Regions from separate parts of the Streptomyces sp. NPDC007157 genome, predicted to be linked through region 2. Evidence: riboswitches for the same ligand, from Rfam matches in the RefSeq annotation. Region 2 holds a riboswitch; the other holds the start of a gene.
What was found. A riboswitch is a leader RNA that binds a small molecule or an ion and turns the genes downstream of it on or off. The one in region 2 is predicted to bind cyclic di-AMP.
Positions count from the first base shown of each region.

Region 1: linked by a shared signal. The riboswitch ahead of ABZ642_RS12330 (M23 family metallopeptidase) and the one ahead of ABZ642_RS37445 (peptidoglycan DD-metalloendopeptidase family protein) in region 2 are both predicted to bind cyclic di-AMP.

Region 1 is NZ_JBEYFE010000005.1:460,016-466,305, reverse strand. Features, by position in the region: gene ABZ642_RS12340 (PrsW family intramembrane metalloprotease) at 1-468, shown strand, start outside; gene ABZ642_RS12335 (aldo/keto reductase) at 606-1,577, opposite strand; gene ABZ642_RS12330 (M23 family metallopeptidase) at 1,733-2,770, opposite strand; cyclic di-AMP (ydaO/yuaA leader) riboswitch at 2,780-2,937, opposite strand; gene ABZ642_RS12325 (PP2C family protein-serine/threonine phosphatase) at 3,206-4,300, opposite strand; tRNA gene ABZ642_RS12320 (tRNA-Met) at 4,517-4,590, opposite strand; gene ABZ642_RS12315 (dihydrofolate reductase family protein) at 4,648-5,778, opposite strand; gene ABZ642_RS12310 (MarR family transcriptional regulator) at 5,848-6,290, shown strand, end outside.
Region 2 is NZ_JBEYFE010000028.1:105,462-111,751, forward strand. Features, by position in the region: gene ABZ642_RS37440 (alpha-galactosidase) at 46-2,142, shown strand; cyclic di-AMP (ydaO/yuaA leader) riboswitch at 2,451-2,611, shown strand; gene ABZ642_RS37445 (peptidoglycan DD-metalloendopeptidase family protein) at 2,616-3,578, shown strand; gene ABZ642_RS37450 (SGNH/GDSL hydrolase family protein) at 3,818-4,603, shown strand; gene ABZ642_RS37455 (TetR/AcrR family transcriptional regulator) at 4,649-5,251, opposite strand; gene ABZ642_RS37460 (N-acetyltransferase family protein) at 5,261-5,812, opposite strand; gene ABZ642_RS37465 (XRE family transcriptional regulator) at 5,811-6,290, shown strand, end outside.

The DNA of each region.
Region 1 (6,290 bases), on a different contig from region 2:
CCGGCGTTCGGGCTGCTGACCTGGCTGGCGGTCTGGACCCGGCAGCGGGAGCTGCGGACCGTGCGGGAGGAGCTGCCGGCGTATGTGTACGCCGGGTGGCTGGGCGCGTCCGAGCCGTTCGTGCTCGGCTCGATGCGGGCGCGGCAGATGGCCCGGGAGTACGCCGCGTACCACTTCGGCAAGCCGGCGGGGCGCGCGGTCGCCGAGTACGAGGCGTACGCGACGACGCTCGCCCTGCTGCGCCGCCGGGGACGGCGGGGACGGGCCGGCGCCGACTTCGTGGTGCGGGAGCGGGAGCTGCTGACGGAACTGTGGAGCCGACGCGAGCTGGTCCGCCCCGCCCTGGGCTACGCGGCCCGCACGGCCGCACCGAAAAGCTGGCCGGTATCCCCGCCGCCGGCGTACGGGGCCCCGGGATGGCACGCGGCTGCGGTGCCGTATCCGTCCTACAACCCGTACCGGAGCTAGTGCAGGCCCCCGGTACCCCAGGGCCCCGGAGGGCTCGGCACCGCCGGAAGAGGCCGCGCGCGGTTGCCGCGGGAAGCCGCGGAAGCCGCGCGGGCCGAGCGCGGGCGCCGCGGGAAACCGCGGAAGGAAAGTGAGCGTCAGGCGGAAGCCGCCGTCAGCTGTGTCAGTTCCTGCTCCGTCAGCTCCAGGTCCGCCACCCCCAGCAGCGCCGGGAGCTGTGCCACCGCGCGGGCCGAGGCGATGGGGGCCGTGACGGTGGGCTGGGCCGCCAGCCAGGCCAGGGCGACCGTGGGGACCGGGGCGGAGTGGGCCTCGGCGATCTCGTCGAGGGCCGTCAGCACCTTCTGGCCCCGCTCGGTCTCCAGGTACTGGGCGGCGCGGCCCGCGCGGGGGCTGTCGACCGTCGTGCCGGGGCGGTACTTGCCGGTGAGGAAGCCGGCGGCCAGGGAGAAGTACGGGACCGCCGCGAGGCCGGTGCGGGAGGCCAGCTCTTGGAGGGGGCCCTCGTAGGTGTCGCGGGAGACCAGGTTGTAGTGGGGCTGGAGGGCGACGTACCGGGCGAGACCCTCGCGGTCGGAGAAGTCCAGGGACTCCTGGAGCCGCTCGGCGGTGATGTTGGACGCGGCGATGTGCCGGACCTTGCCCGCCCGCACCAGTTCGTCCAGCGCGCCGATGATCTCCTCGACCGGGATCTCGGGCTTGTCGAAGTGCGTGTAGTACAGGTCGATGTAGTCGGTGCCCAGGCGGCGCAGGGACGCGTCGGCGGCGGCCTTGATGTTGGCGCCCGACAGACCCGGGTAGTCGGGGTGCTGGCTGACCTTCGTCGCGATCACGACGTCCTCGCGGTTGCCGCGCGCCTCGACCCACTTGCCGATGACGGTCTCGGACTCGCCGCCCTTGTGGCCCTCGATCCAGGCCGAGTACGAGTCGGCCGTGTCCACGAAGTTGCCGCCCGCCGCCGTGTACGCGTCCAGGACGGCGAAGGAGGCGGCCTCGTCGGCGGTCCAGCCGAAGACGTTGCCGCCGAGGCAGAGCGGGAAGACCTCCAGGTCGGAGGCGCCGAGCTTGCGGAGAGAGCGGGAAGCGGGAGAAACGGAAGAAGGGGTCATGCCTCAGTTCAACATCGGCCGCCTGCGGACCGATGCCGCCGCAACGCGAAGTTCTCGTAAAAGCGGAAGGCCCTGGCCGGCCTCCGGGTACACCGAACCGGCAGCCCTGACGTCGGGGGGTTGTCGTCAGGGCCGCCGGGGATCAGTGGGGTCCGTCAGGGGTTGAGGCCCTTGCCGTGCAGCCAGGTCATCGGGTCGATGCCGGTGGCCTGGCCGTTCGGGTGGACCTCCAGGTGGAGGTGCGGGCCGGTGACGTTGCCGGTGGCGCCCACCCGGCCGATGACGTCACCGGTGGCGACCTTCTGGCCGACCTTGACGCCGATCGAGGACTGGTGGCAGAACCACAGCTCGGTGCCGTCGTCCAGGGTGATGATCGTGCGGTAGCCGTACGAGCCGGCCCAGCCGGCCTCCGTGACGGTGCCGCTGTGCACGGCCTTGATCAGCGTGCCGGTGGGCGCCGCGAAGTCGAGGCCGGTGTGGTAGCCGGAGGCCCACATGGAGCCGGCCTGCCCGAAGGTGCCGGTGATCGTGTAAGAGACGACCGGCAGCGTGTACTGCTTGGCCAGCGCGGCGAGCCGCTTCTGCTCGGCCCGCGCCTTCTCGGTGGCCTGCGCCTGCTCCTTGGCGTCGGCAGCCTTGGCGGCCGCCGCCTTCTCCGCCTTGGCCTCCGCGTCGGAGACCGCCTTGTCGGCGGCGGCCACGGCCTTGGCGGTGGCCTTGACGTCGAGCTGGGTCTGCTGCTGCTCGGCCTGGGCGATGATCCGGCTGCGCAGCGCCTCACCGGCGTCGGAGGAGGAGTCCGCGTCGGTGGCGGTGGTCGTCTTGGTGACGCTGCTGAGGGCGGTCTGGGTGGCGTGGTGGCCGCCACCCTCGCCGAGCAGGGAGTCGACGGAGGACGGCAGGTCGGGCAGCGAGATGGAGACCGGCGGCTTGCCGGTGTTGGCGCTGGCCATGCCGCCCGCGCCGACGGCGGCGATGACGCCGACGCCGAGGACCGTGGAGCTGCGGGCGAGCCCGCCGCCGCGCTGCTTGGCGACCCGGTGCCGGCCGCGTACCGGGGCGAGGGACTCCTCGGTGGGGTTCCACTCCTCCCAGGGGCCCTCGTCGGTGCGGTAGCCGCCGTAGCCGTAGGTCTCGGGTTGACGCTGGCTGGGCACGAACGGGGCTGTCGGGGCAGGCCGGTTGGACGCCACGCGGGCGCGCTCCTTTCCTTCCGCCGCCTACCGGGTTAGCTGACGGGTTCGGAGCGGGAAGGTCTCCTACGCGCGTATACCGGCCGATTTCTGCCGACGGCAGCCGTGCGATTCACCCCAAGGTGGTGGTTCCCCGGTTCCCTTGCGGGATTCGGCGCGTGCGCACGGAGCCGTCGCGGGTGACGGCTGGGACGACCGCGCTGCGTTATCGAACGTTAATAGACCCAGCTATCAGATTCCAAGCTGTTCGCCTTGATCATTATGCTTTCAAAGCGTGGACTTACCTGCCACGAACGACCAAAAACGGTCGAGTTGACCATGCGTTCTGTTCGGCTCAGGAGTCACACGCGTTTTGATGGTGACTCAGACGTTATGCGGAGGGCGGCCATCCGTGCACTGTGGGTGACAATCCCCAGTACGGCCCGGTGACCGCGCTCAGAGCCGCCGTACGGCGAGCAGCGCCATGTCGTCCGTCATGCCGCCGCCGGTGTGCCGGCGCACCTCGGCCGCGAGCCGGGCCAGCAGCGGGCCGGGGGCGGTGACGACCCGGCCGGTCAGCCGCCGCTCGAGGTCGTAGAACCGGCCGTGCGCGTCCCGCGCCTCGGAGAGCCCGTCGGTGTGCAGCAGCAGCGTGGCCCCACTCGGGAACGCGTGCTCGGCGGCCCGGTCCGGCCAGACCCCCAACTCGCCCAGCCCCAGCGGCAGCGCGGCCTCGGGCACTCCTACCGGGCTCACCCTGCCGTCGCCGTACAAGAGCAGGGGCGGCGGATGGCCGCGGTTGACGACCCGGACCGTGCCGTCGCCGTGCGGGAGTTCGGCGAGCACCGCGGTGGTGAATCCCTCGAACGCGTCGACGCCGCCGCGCCGGACACCCTCGCGGGCCAGCGCCCGCTCCAGCCGCCCCGCCACCGCCTCCAGCGTGGCCTCCTGCTCGGCGGCCTCCCGGAACGCGCCGATCACCACGGCTACGGCGGCGACCGCGCCCATGCCCTTGCCGCGGACGTCGCCGACGACCAGCCGCACGCCGTACGGGGTGTCCTGGACGGCGTACAGGTCGCCGCCGATGAAGGCGTCCTCCTGGGCCGCCTCGTAGCGGGCGGCGATCTCGAGGCCACCGATCCGCTCGGGGGGCTCGGGCAGCACCGCCCGCTGGGAGGCCTCCGCGATCTGGCGGGCGGAGGCGAGGCGCTGGTCACCGAGGCGGACGATCCGGTTGATGCCGGCGGCGAGGACGGCGACGGTGGCCACCGTCGCCATCTCGGTGACACCGTCCACGCCGGGCAGCAAGCCGAAGCGGGCGTGCACGGCGTAGGCGACGAGGAAGGACACGACGCCGGTCAGGACGGTGGTGCGGAGGGAGGAGAGGGGCGCGGCGATCAGCGGGGCGGCCGTGAAGAAGGGGATCGCGGTGAAGGCGGGCGGGGTGCGGACGTCATAGAAGACGCCGGCCGCGATCAGCAGGGCGGGCAGGAAGCGGGCCAGGGTGCGGACGGCTGCGGACACGTCCTCCTGCGCCTCTCCAGAACCCACGCTACGACTCCCCATATGTCTCATATGCCCAATATGCGCCCGTCCAGATTTGCGGCTGTGAGCGAGCAGGGGCGAGTGGTGTGGACCGGGCGGATGAGTACGGACGGGTGTGATGAGGGACACGTGGAGAACCACGTGCAGGAACACGTCCGACATACGTCCCGGTATACGACTCAGGGCCGGAATCCTTGTTCGGATTCCGGCCCTGGCCTTCAGTAGCGGGGACAGGATTTGAACCTGCGACCTCTGGGTTATGAGCCCAGCGAGCTACCGAGCTGCTCCACCCCGCGTCGGTGAAACCAGCATACGCCATTTGAAGAGCGTGAGTCACACGGGTTGCGGGGAGGTCAGCTCAGCAGGTGCGCGTTCGGGGTTTTCGCCAGCTCCTCGTAGGCGCCCAGCACCAGCACCGCCATCCCCGCCTCCCGCAGCATCCCCGTCCCGTCGGCCGCCTCGACGAAGGTGTCCGGCTCGCGCCACGCCGTCACCACCCGCCGCACCCCGGCCCGGAGGATCAGCTCGGCGCAGGGGTGCGGCCGGGAGGCGCGGTGGGTGCAGGGTTCGAGGCTGGTGTAGACCGTGGCCGTGGCCAGCCGGGGGTCGGCCGGGGAGATCTTGGCCAGGGCCGCCTCCTCCGCGTGGACGACCGGGTCGCCGGCCTCCCGGGAGTGGCCACGGGCCAGTTCCGTGCCGTCGGCCGCGACCACCACCGCGCCGACGCTGAAGGCGGTCCGGGAGGGCGGGCAGTCGGCCGCCAGCTCGCAGGCGAGCCGCAGCCAGTGCCGGTCCGCGGCGGACGCCACCGCACCCGCGCCGGGGGCGGTGGGTTCGTACCGCGTCAGGACGACGTCCCCGATCCGGCGGCTCTCCAGGAGCCGCAGCCGCCCGGCCTGGTACCCGCCCGGCCCGAACAGCCGCGGCGCCTTCGGGTCGCCGACGAAGAGCGGGGCCAGGACCAACTGGAGTTCGTCGGCCAGGCCCTGCTGGAGGAGCTGGGTGTGGACGGTGCCGCCGCCCTCGACCATCAGGCGCCCGACCGACCGCGCCTCGTGCAGGTCCCTCAGCAGCGCGGGCCAGTCGAGGGCGGCGCCGAGGGAGACGACGTCCGCGGCGATACCGAGGCCGCGGATCCGCGTCGCGCCCAGGTCCGTCGTGTACACGACCTTCGCGCCGCCGGTGTGCCAGAACTTCGCGTCCGGGTCGAGGTCGCCGGTCGCGGTGACCGTGACCTTGAGGGGGTACTCGGACCTGCCCGCGGCGGTCCGGGCCGCGCGCCGTCCGGGATCGTTGACCAGCAGCCGCGGGTTGTCCGCGCGGATGGTGCCGGCGCCGATCAGGATCGCGTCGACGGAGGCCCGCACCTCGTCGACGCGGTCGAAGTCGGCCGGGGACGAGAGCAGCAGGCGGTCGGGGCCGGTGTCGTCGAGATAGCCGTCGAGGGAGACGGCGGCGGACAGCAGGACGTAGGGGTACGGCATCGGACGTGCTCACTCCCGAGGGCGACGGGCAGGCTTGGTTAAACTTTGAAACAAACCTACACTGGCTGTATGACGACTCGCTGGCTGACGCCGAAGGAGCAGAGCGCCTGGCGCGCCTACATCTCGGCGACACACCTCCTGGACGATGCGATGGACCGGCAGCTCCAGCAGGACGCTGGCATGCCGCATCTGTACTACGGCATCCTCGTCAGTCTCTCCGAGGCGCCGGAGCGCAAGCTGCGCATGACCGACCTCGCCGAGAAGTCGAAGATCACCCGGAGTCGGCTGACGTACGCGGTGACCCGGCTGGAGAAGGACGGGCTGATCCGGCGCGAGGACTGCAAGTGGGACAAGCGGAGCAGCTTCGCAGCCCTGACCGACGAGGGCATGGCGGTGCTGGAGCGCGCGGCGCCGGGCCATGTGGAGACCGTACGGGCGGCGGTGTTCGACCATCTCTCCCCGGAGCAGGTGGACCAGCTGGAGGAGATCAGCTCGGCGATCGCACGGGCGCT
Region 2 (6,290 bases):
TGTTGGTGCTTGAGCGGATCTGTTGGCACCTGTGTGAGGTTTCTCGTGGTGGACATCGCCGAAAACGGTCGTACCTGGCTCCTGTCGGGCCCGGGCAGCAGCTACGCGCTGCACCTCACGGAGGACGACGAACTGCTCCACCTCCACTGGGGCCCGAAGATCGGGCTCGCCGACGCCGAGGAGCTCAGCACCCGGGCGCTGCCCGGCTACTGGGCGTTCGAGTCCCCGCTGGACGGCCGTGAGGAGTACCCAGTCGAGGGCGGTCCCCGTTTCGTCCGCCCCGCGCTGTCCGTGCGCACCGAGGAGCGCCGCGGCACCGAGTGGACCTTCGAGTCGTACGAGACGGACGGCGGCGCCGGGGAGACCGCGGACGGTGCGGGGCTCCGCCTGCGTTTCCGGGACGACGGGATCCTCATCACCCTGCACTACCGGATGCGCGGCGACGTCGTCGAGCGCTGGGTGACCGTCGACAACCAGGGAGACGCGCGCCTGGAGCTGCTGCGTGCCGACCCCGCCGCCTGGACGCTCCCGGACCGCGAGGGCTGGCGGCTCTCCCAGCTGCACGGCCGCTGGGCCGCCGAGTCCCGCCTCACCAGCGCGCCGCTCACCTACGGCGAGAAGGTCATCGGCAGCCGCCGCGGCCACACCAGCCACCAGCACCTGCCCTGGGTCGCCCTCGACACCGACGCCACCGAGGAGCGCGGCGAGGTCTGGGGCTGCGCCCTCGGCTGGTCCGGCTCCTGGCGGATCGCCGTCGCCCAACTCCCCGACGCGCGCGTGCAGATCACCGGTGGGGCCGGCTACGACGACTCGGGCCTGCTGATGCTGGCCGCGGGCGAGTCGTACACCAGCCCGGTCTTCGCGGGCCTGTGGACCGACGGCGGCTTCGGCGGGGCCAGCCGGGCCTGGCACGCCTACCAGCGGGCGTACGTCATCCCCGACGCCGACCGGGACCGGCCGGTGCTGTTCAACTCCTGGGAGGCCACCACCTTCGACATCTCCGAGGAGCAGCAGGCCACCCTCGCCCGCCGGGCCGCCGCGATCGGCGTCGAGCTGTTCGTGGTCGACGACGGCTGGTTCGGTGCCCGCACCAGCGACCGCGCGGGCCTCGGCGACTGGACGCCCAACCCGGACCGCTTCCCCAAGGGCCTCAAGCCCCTCGCTGAATACGTGCACGCTCTCGGCATGCAGTTCGGCATCTGGGTCGAGCCCGAGATGGTCAACGCGGACAGCGACCTGTACCGCGCGCACCCCGACTGGGTGCAGTACCAGAAGGGGCGAAAGCGGACGGAACTCCGAAATCAGCTCGTCCTCAACCTCGCCCGCGAGGACGTCCAGGAGTACCTCTGGGAGCAGCTCGACACCCTGCTGTCCAGCGCCCCGATCGACTACGTCAAGTGGGACTTCAACCGCTGCTTCACCGACGCGGGCTGGCCCGGTGAGCCCTACCCGCAGCGCCTGTGGGTCGACCATGTCCGCGGGCTGTACGCCCTGCTCGACCGGATCCGGGCGGCCCACCCGAACGTCGCCATCGAGTCCTGCTCCGGCGGTGGCGGCCGGATCGACCTCGGCATCATGAGCCGTACCGACGAGGTGTGGACCTCCGACAACACCGACCCGCTGGACCGGCTCGCCATCCAGCACGGCTTCAGCCAGATCCACCCGGCCCGGGTGATGTCCGCCTGGGTCACCGACAGCCCGAACCACCAGCTCAACGGCCGGGTCAGCAGTTTGCGTTTCCGCTTCGTCAGCTCCATGGCCGGGGCGCTCGGCGTCGGCGGCGACCTCTCGCAGTGGACCGAGGAGGAGCTGGCCGAGGCCGGCCGCTGGGTGGAGCTCTACAAGGACATCCGGCCCCTGGTGCAGCGCGGCGACCAGTTCCGGCTGCGGCCGCCGACCGGCGGGCTCAGCGCGGTCCAGTACACGCTCGGCGACGAGACCGTGGTCCTCGCCTGGCTCCAGGCGCAGAGCTACGGCGAGCCGATGCCGGCCCTGCGGCTGCGCGGACTCGACCCGACCGCATCGTACGAATGCCGCGAAACGGGCGAAGTGCATCGAGGTGCCGTTCTGCTGCACCACGGGCTGCGTACGGAGCTGTGCGGCGACCTGGATGCGACGGTTCTCCGGCTACGTCGCATCTGAGCCTTCTGTCCGAATTGGTGTCTTCATTGCAACTCGGTCTGGAATAAGGGGACGTGGTGTGACGTGCGTGAGGAGCGTCATATTCGTGACCGTCCGTCGCGCGTCATGTTCACGTAATTCCCGTGCTTTTCAAGGTGATTAGAAAAGCACGTAAGGCTGGAATTCACGGAGGGTGACCGGTTATTCCCGTAACGGATCAAGCGAAACTCGGACAGACGGAACCTACCCCTTGTTTACGTGCGTCCTACTCGCTTACGTTCGCCACGCATCCGGACGGAACGCCGAATCCTGCCGCCGCCCGGAGTCCCCACACACACTCACCCGTGCTCGGCAGGAGCGGGGGACCCACCAGGTATGACCGCCTGTTCCGGTTCCCGGGGCGGCTAGGGGTGTAGCCACGTCTTCCCGCGTGGCCGGGCAGCTCCAGCCCGAACCCGACAGCTCACCTCGTAGGCGCCGGAGAGGAATGCGTCATGCCCGCGAAGGGTAAGCACCGCCGCCCCAAGTCCCAGCGTTTCACCCGCTCGATGGCCGTCGCCGGAACCGGTGGCGCCGCGCTGGCTCTGCCGCTCATGGGGGCCACCGGCGCCCACGCGGCCACCTCGCAGTCCGTCTCCGAAAAGACCACGCAGTCGCTTCCGGCCGTCGAGAAGACCGCCGTGCGAAAGGCCGCCGCTCAGAAGACCGCCGTCCAGGATTCCGGCACCGGGAATTCCACGCACCGCGTCTACACGGTGGTGCCCGGCGACTATCTCTCGAAGATCGCCCGCGACCACCACGTCGACGGCGGCTGGCCCCGGCTCTACGCCGACAACCGGCAGGCGGTCGGCGACAACCCCTCGCTGATCCACCCCGGTCTCAAGCTCACGCTCGGCGGCCGCCACGCCGCGACGACGGACACCCCGAGCTCGGACTCCCGGTCCGGGACGCGGTCCCACGCGCGGCCCGACTCGCGGTCCTCCGCCCCCTCCTCGTCGTCGTCCTCGAACGCGGCCTCCTCCTCGGACACGTCGACGACGACCGCCTCCGGTTTCAACCTTCCTGTCACCGGTGGAGCCATCGGCACCGGCTACCACGTGGCCGGCAGCATGTGGTCCAGCGGCTACCACACCGGCGTCGACTTCGTCGTCCCGACCGGCACCCCGGTCAAGGCCGTCGGCACGGGCACGGTCGTCACGGCCGGCTGGGGCGGCGCCTACGGCAACCAGGTCGTCATCAGGCTCGCCGACGGCTACTACGCGCAGTACGGCCACCTCTCCGCGCTCTCCGTCTCGGTCGGCCAGACCGTGACCGCGGGCCAGCAGGTCGGTCTCTCCGGCGCCACCGGCAACGTGACCGGCCCGCACCTCCACTTCGAGATCCGGACCAGCCCCGACTACGGCTCCGACATCGACCCGGTCGGCTACCTCCGCTCCAAGGGCGTCACCGTCGGCTGATCCGGAACCCCCACTGATCTGACACGCACTCCGTAGGCCGGACCCCCGATCCCCGGGTCCGGCCTTCGGGGGATCGACCCTTCAACGCCCCTGTCCAGAGGGTTATTCCTGGCTTGGTCGAGTATTTAGGCGTGTCTTATCTCACCGTTCGTCAACCCCTTATTACGGTCGCGTAGGTCACAGTCGAAGGTGAATCATGGTCCGATGTGGCAGACGATTCGAAGAGTGACAAGGCATCAGTGATCGGGTCGTACGTGGCGGTGGGGGACAGCTTCACCGAGGGCGTGGGCGACCCCGGCCCCGACGGGGCCTTCGTCGGCTGGGCGGACCGGTTCGCGGTTCTGCTGTCGGACCGGCAGCCCGAGGGCGACTTCGAGTACACCAACCTCGCGGTGCGCGGGAAGCTGCTCGACCAGATCGTGGCGGACCAGGTGCCGCAGGCCCTGGAACTCGCCCCGGACCTGGTCTCCTTCGCCGCGGGCGGCAACGACATCATCCGCCCCGGCACCGACCCCGACGAGGTGGCCGAGCGGTTCGAGCGGGCCGTGGCCCAACTGACCGAGGCCGTCGGCACGGTTCTGGTGACCACCGGGTTCGACACCCGGGGCGTGCCCGTCCTCAAGCATCTGCGCGGCAAGATCGCCACCTACAACGGGCATGTCCGGGCCATCGCCGACCGGTACGGCTGCCCGGTTCTCGACCTGTGGTCCCTGAAGACCGTGCAGGACCGGCGGGCCTGGGACGGCGACCGGCTGCACCTGTCTCCCGAGGGGCACACGCGGGTGGCGCTGCGGGCCGGTCAGGCGCTCGGCGTCGAGGTGCCGGCCGACCCGGACCAGCCGTGGCCGCCGCTGCCGCCCCGCGGCACCCTGGAGGTCCGCCGCGACGACGTGCACTGGGCCCGTGAGTACCTGGTGCCGTGGATCGGACGGCGGCTGCGCGGCGAGTCGTCGGGCGACCATGTGACGGCCAAGGGGACGCTCTCCCCGGACGACATCAAGATGCGGATCGCTTCCGTGGCTTGAGGCCGTGGGAGCGGGTGAGGGGCGGCATCCTGACGGGGCCGCCCCTCACTGCTCCTCGGGCAGCCCCAGTTCGCGCGCCAGCGCCTCGTCGACCCACTCCTGCGCCCGGACACGCGACAGGGCGCCCGGGTAGGAGGTGAGCTGGACGGCGAGCCCGTCGAGCAGGGCGGTCAGCCGCAGTGCCGTGGCCGTGGGGTCGGGGCACCGGAACTCACCGGCGGCCACCCCTTCGGCGATGACCTCGGCGATCGCCGCCTTCCACTGCTGGTCCAGCTCCTGGGTGACCCCCCGCAGGGCGGGTTCGCGCAGCGCCACCGCCCAGCCCTCGATCCACAGCCGCCAGCCCTTGGCCTGCCCGGTCGGGGCGTACCAGCGCACCGCCGTCCGCAGCCGGCGCGACGCCGACGTGCGGCGGCCCAGCAGCTTGCGCAGATGCGCCAGGTCGTCCTCGGCGGCGTAGGCGAAGGCGGCGGCGACCAGCTTCTCCTTCGTCGAGAAGTGGTACAGCACCAGCGCGTTGCTCACGCCGAGCGCCGAGGCGACATCGGCGATCCGTACCGCCGCCACGCCCCGCGCCTCGATCTGCTCGATGGCGGCCCGCAGCAGTTCCTCCCGCCGCTCGGCCACGCTCAACCGCACTCTCGCCACGCGGTCACCCTAATCGGTCGCACCCCCGCGCGTGTTGCCGTCCCGGTCCAGCGGCAGCCGCATGAGCGTGAGGTCCAGCCGGCGGCCGAACTTGACGCCCACCTCCCGGACCGTGCCGGCGTGCTCGAAGCCGAACCGCTGGTGCAGCCGGACCGACGCGGCGTTCTCCGCCTCGATGCCGGCGATCATGACGTGGTGGCCGGCCTCCCGCGCCGCGGCGATGAGAGCGCCCAGCAGCGCCGAGCCGATGCCGAGCCCGTGCCGGTCCTCCCGCACGTAGACGGAGTCCTCCACGGTGTGCCGGTAGCCGTCCAGCTCGCGCCACGGGCCGTACACCGCGAATCCGGCCACCTCGCCCGCCACTTCGGCCACGAACGCCGAGCCGCGCGCCAGATGGACGGCGAGCCACGCCGCACCCTCGGCGGGAGTCTGCGTGGTCTCGGTCCACAGGGCCGTCGAATGCTCGACCGCGTGGTCGCGGATCGCGCGTACGGCCTCCGCGTCGGCGGAGCGGGCCGGGCGGATCCGCACCGTCCCGTCTCTCTCGTATATTGGATTCATGTCCAACATAGTAGATCCGTCGACGGACTCCCTGGCGGCGGGGATCGCGGCCCGTGTCCGCACCGAGCGGGAGCGCCGCCGCTGGACCCTGGCGCAGCTCGCGGACGCCTCCGGTGTCTCCCCCGCGATGATCAGCCGGATCGAACGCGGCGAGAGCAGCCCCACCGCCGTCGTCCTCGGCAAGCTGTCCGCCGCGTTCCAGCTGAGCGTCGCCTCCCTGCTGGCCCTCGCCGAAGGCGCGCAGGACACCACGGCCGACACCGCGGGAGTGCGGCGCGGCGCCGACGCGGCCGAGTGGCGCGACCCCGGCACCGGCTACCGGCGCCGCCAGATCACCGGACCGCGGTTCCCGGCGGAGATCGCCGAGATCCGCCTGCCCGCCGGGGCCCGGGTGCCCTATCCGGCGGCCGCCTTCGCCTTCGTACGGCAGCTCGTCTGGGTCCTCGACGGCCGCCTGACCTTCCACGACGGCGACACC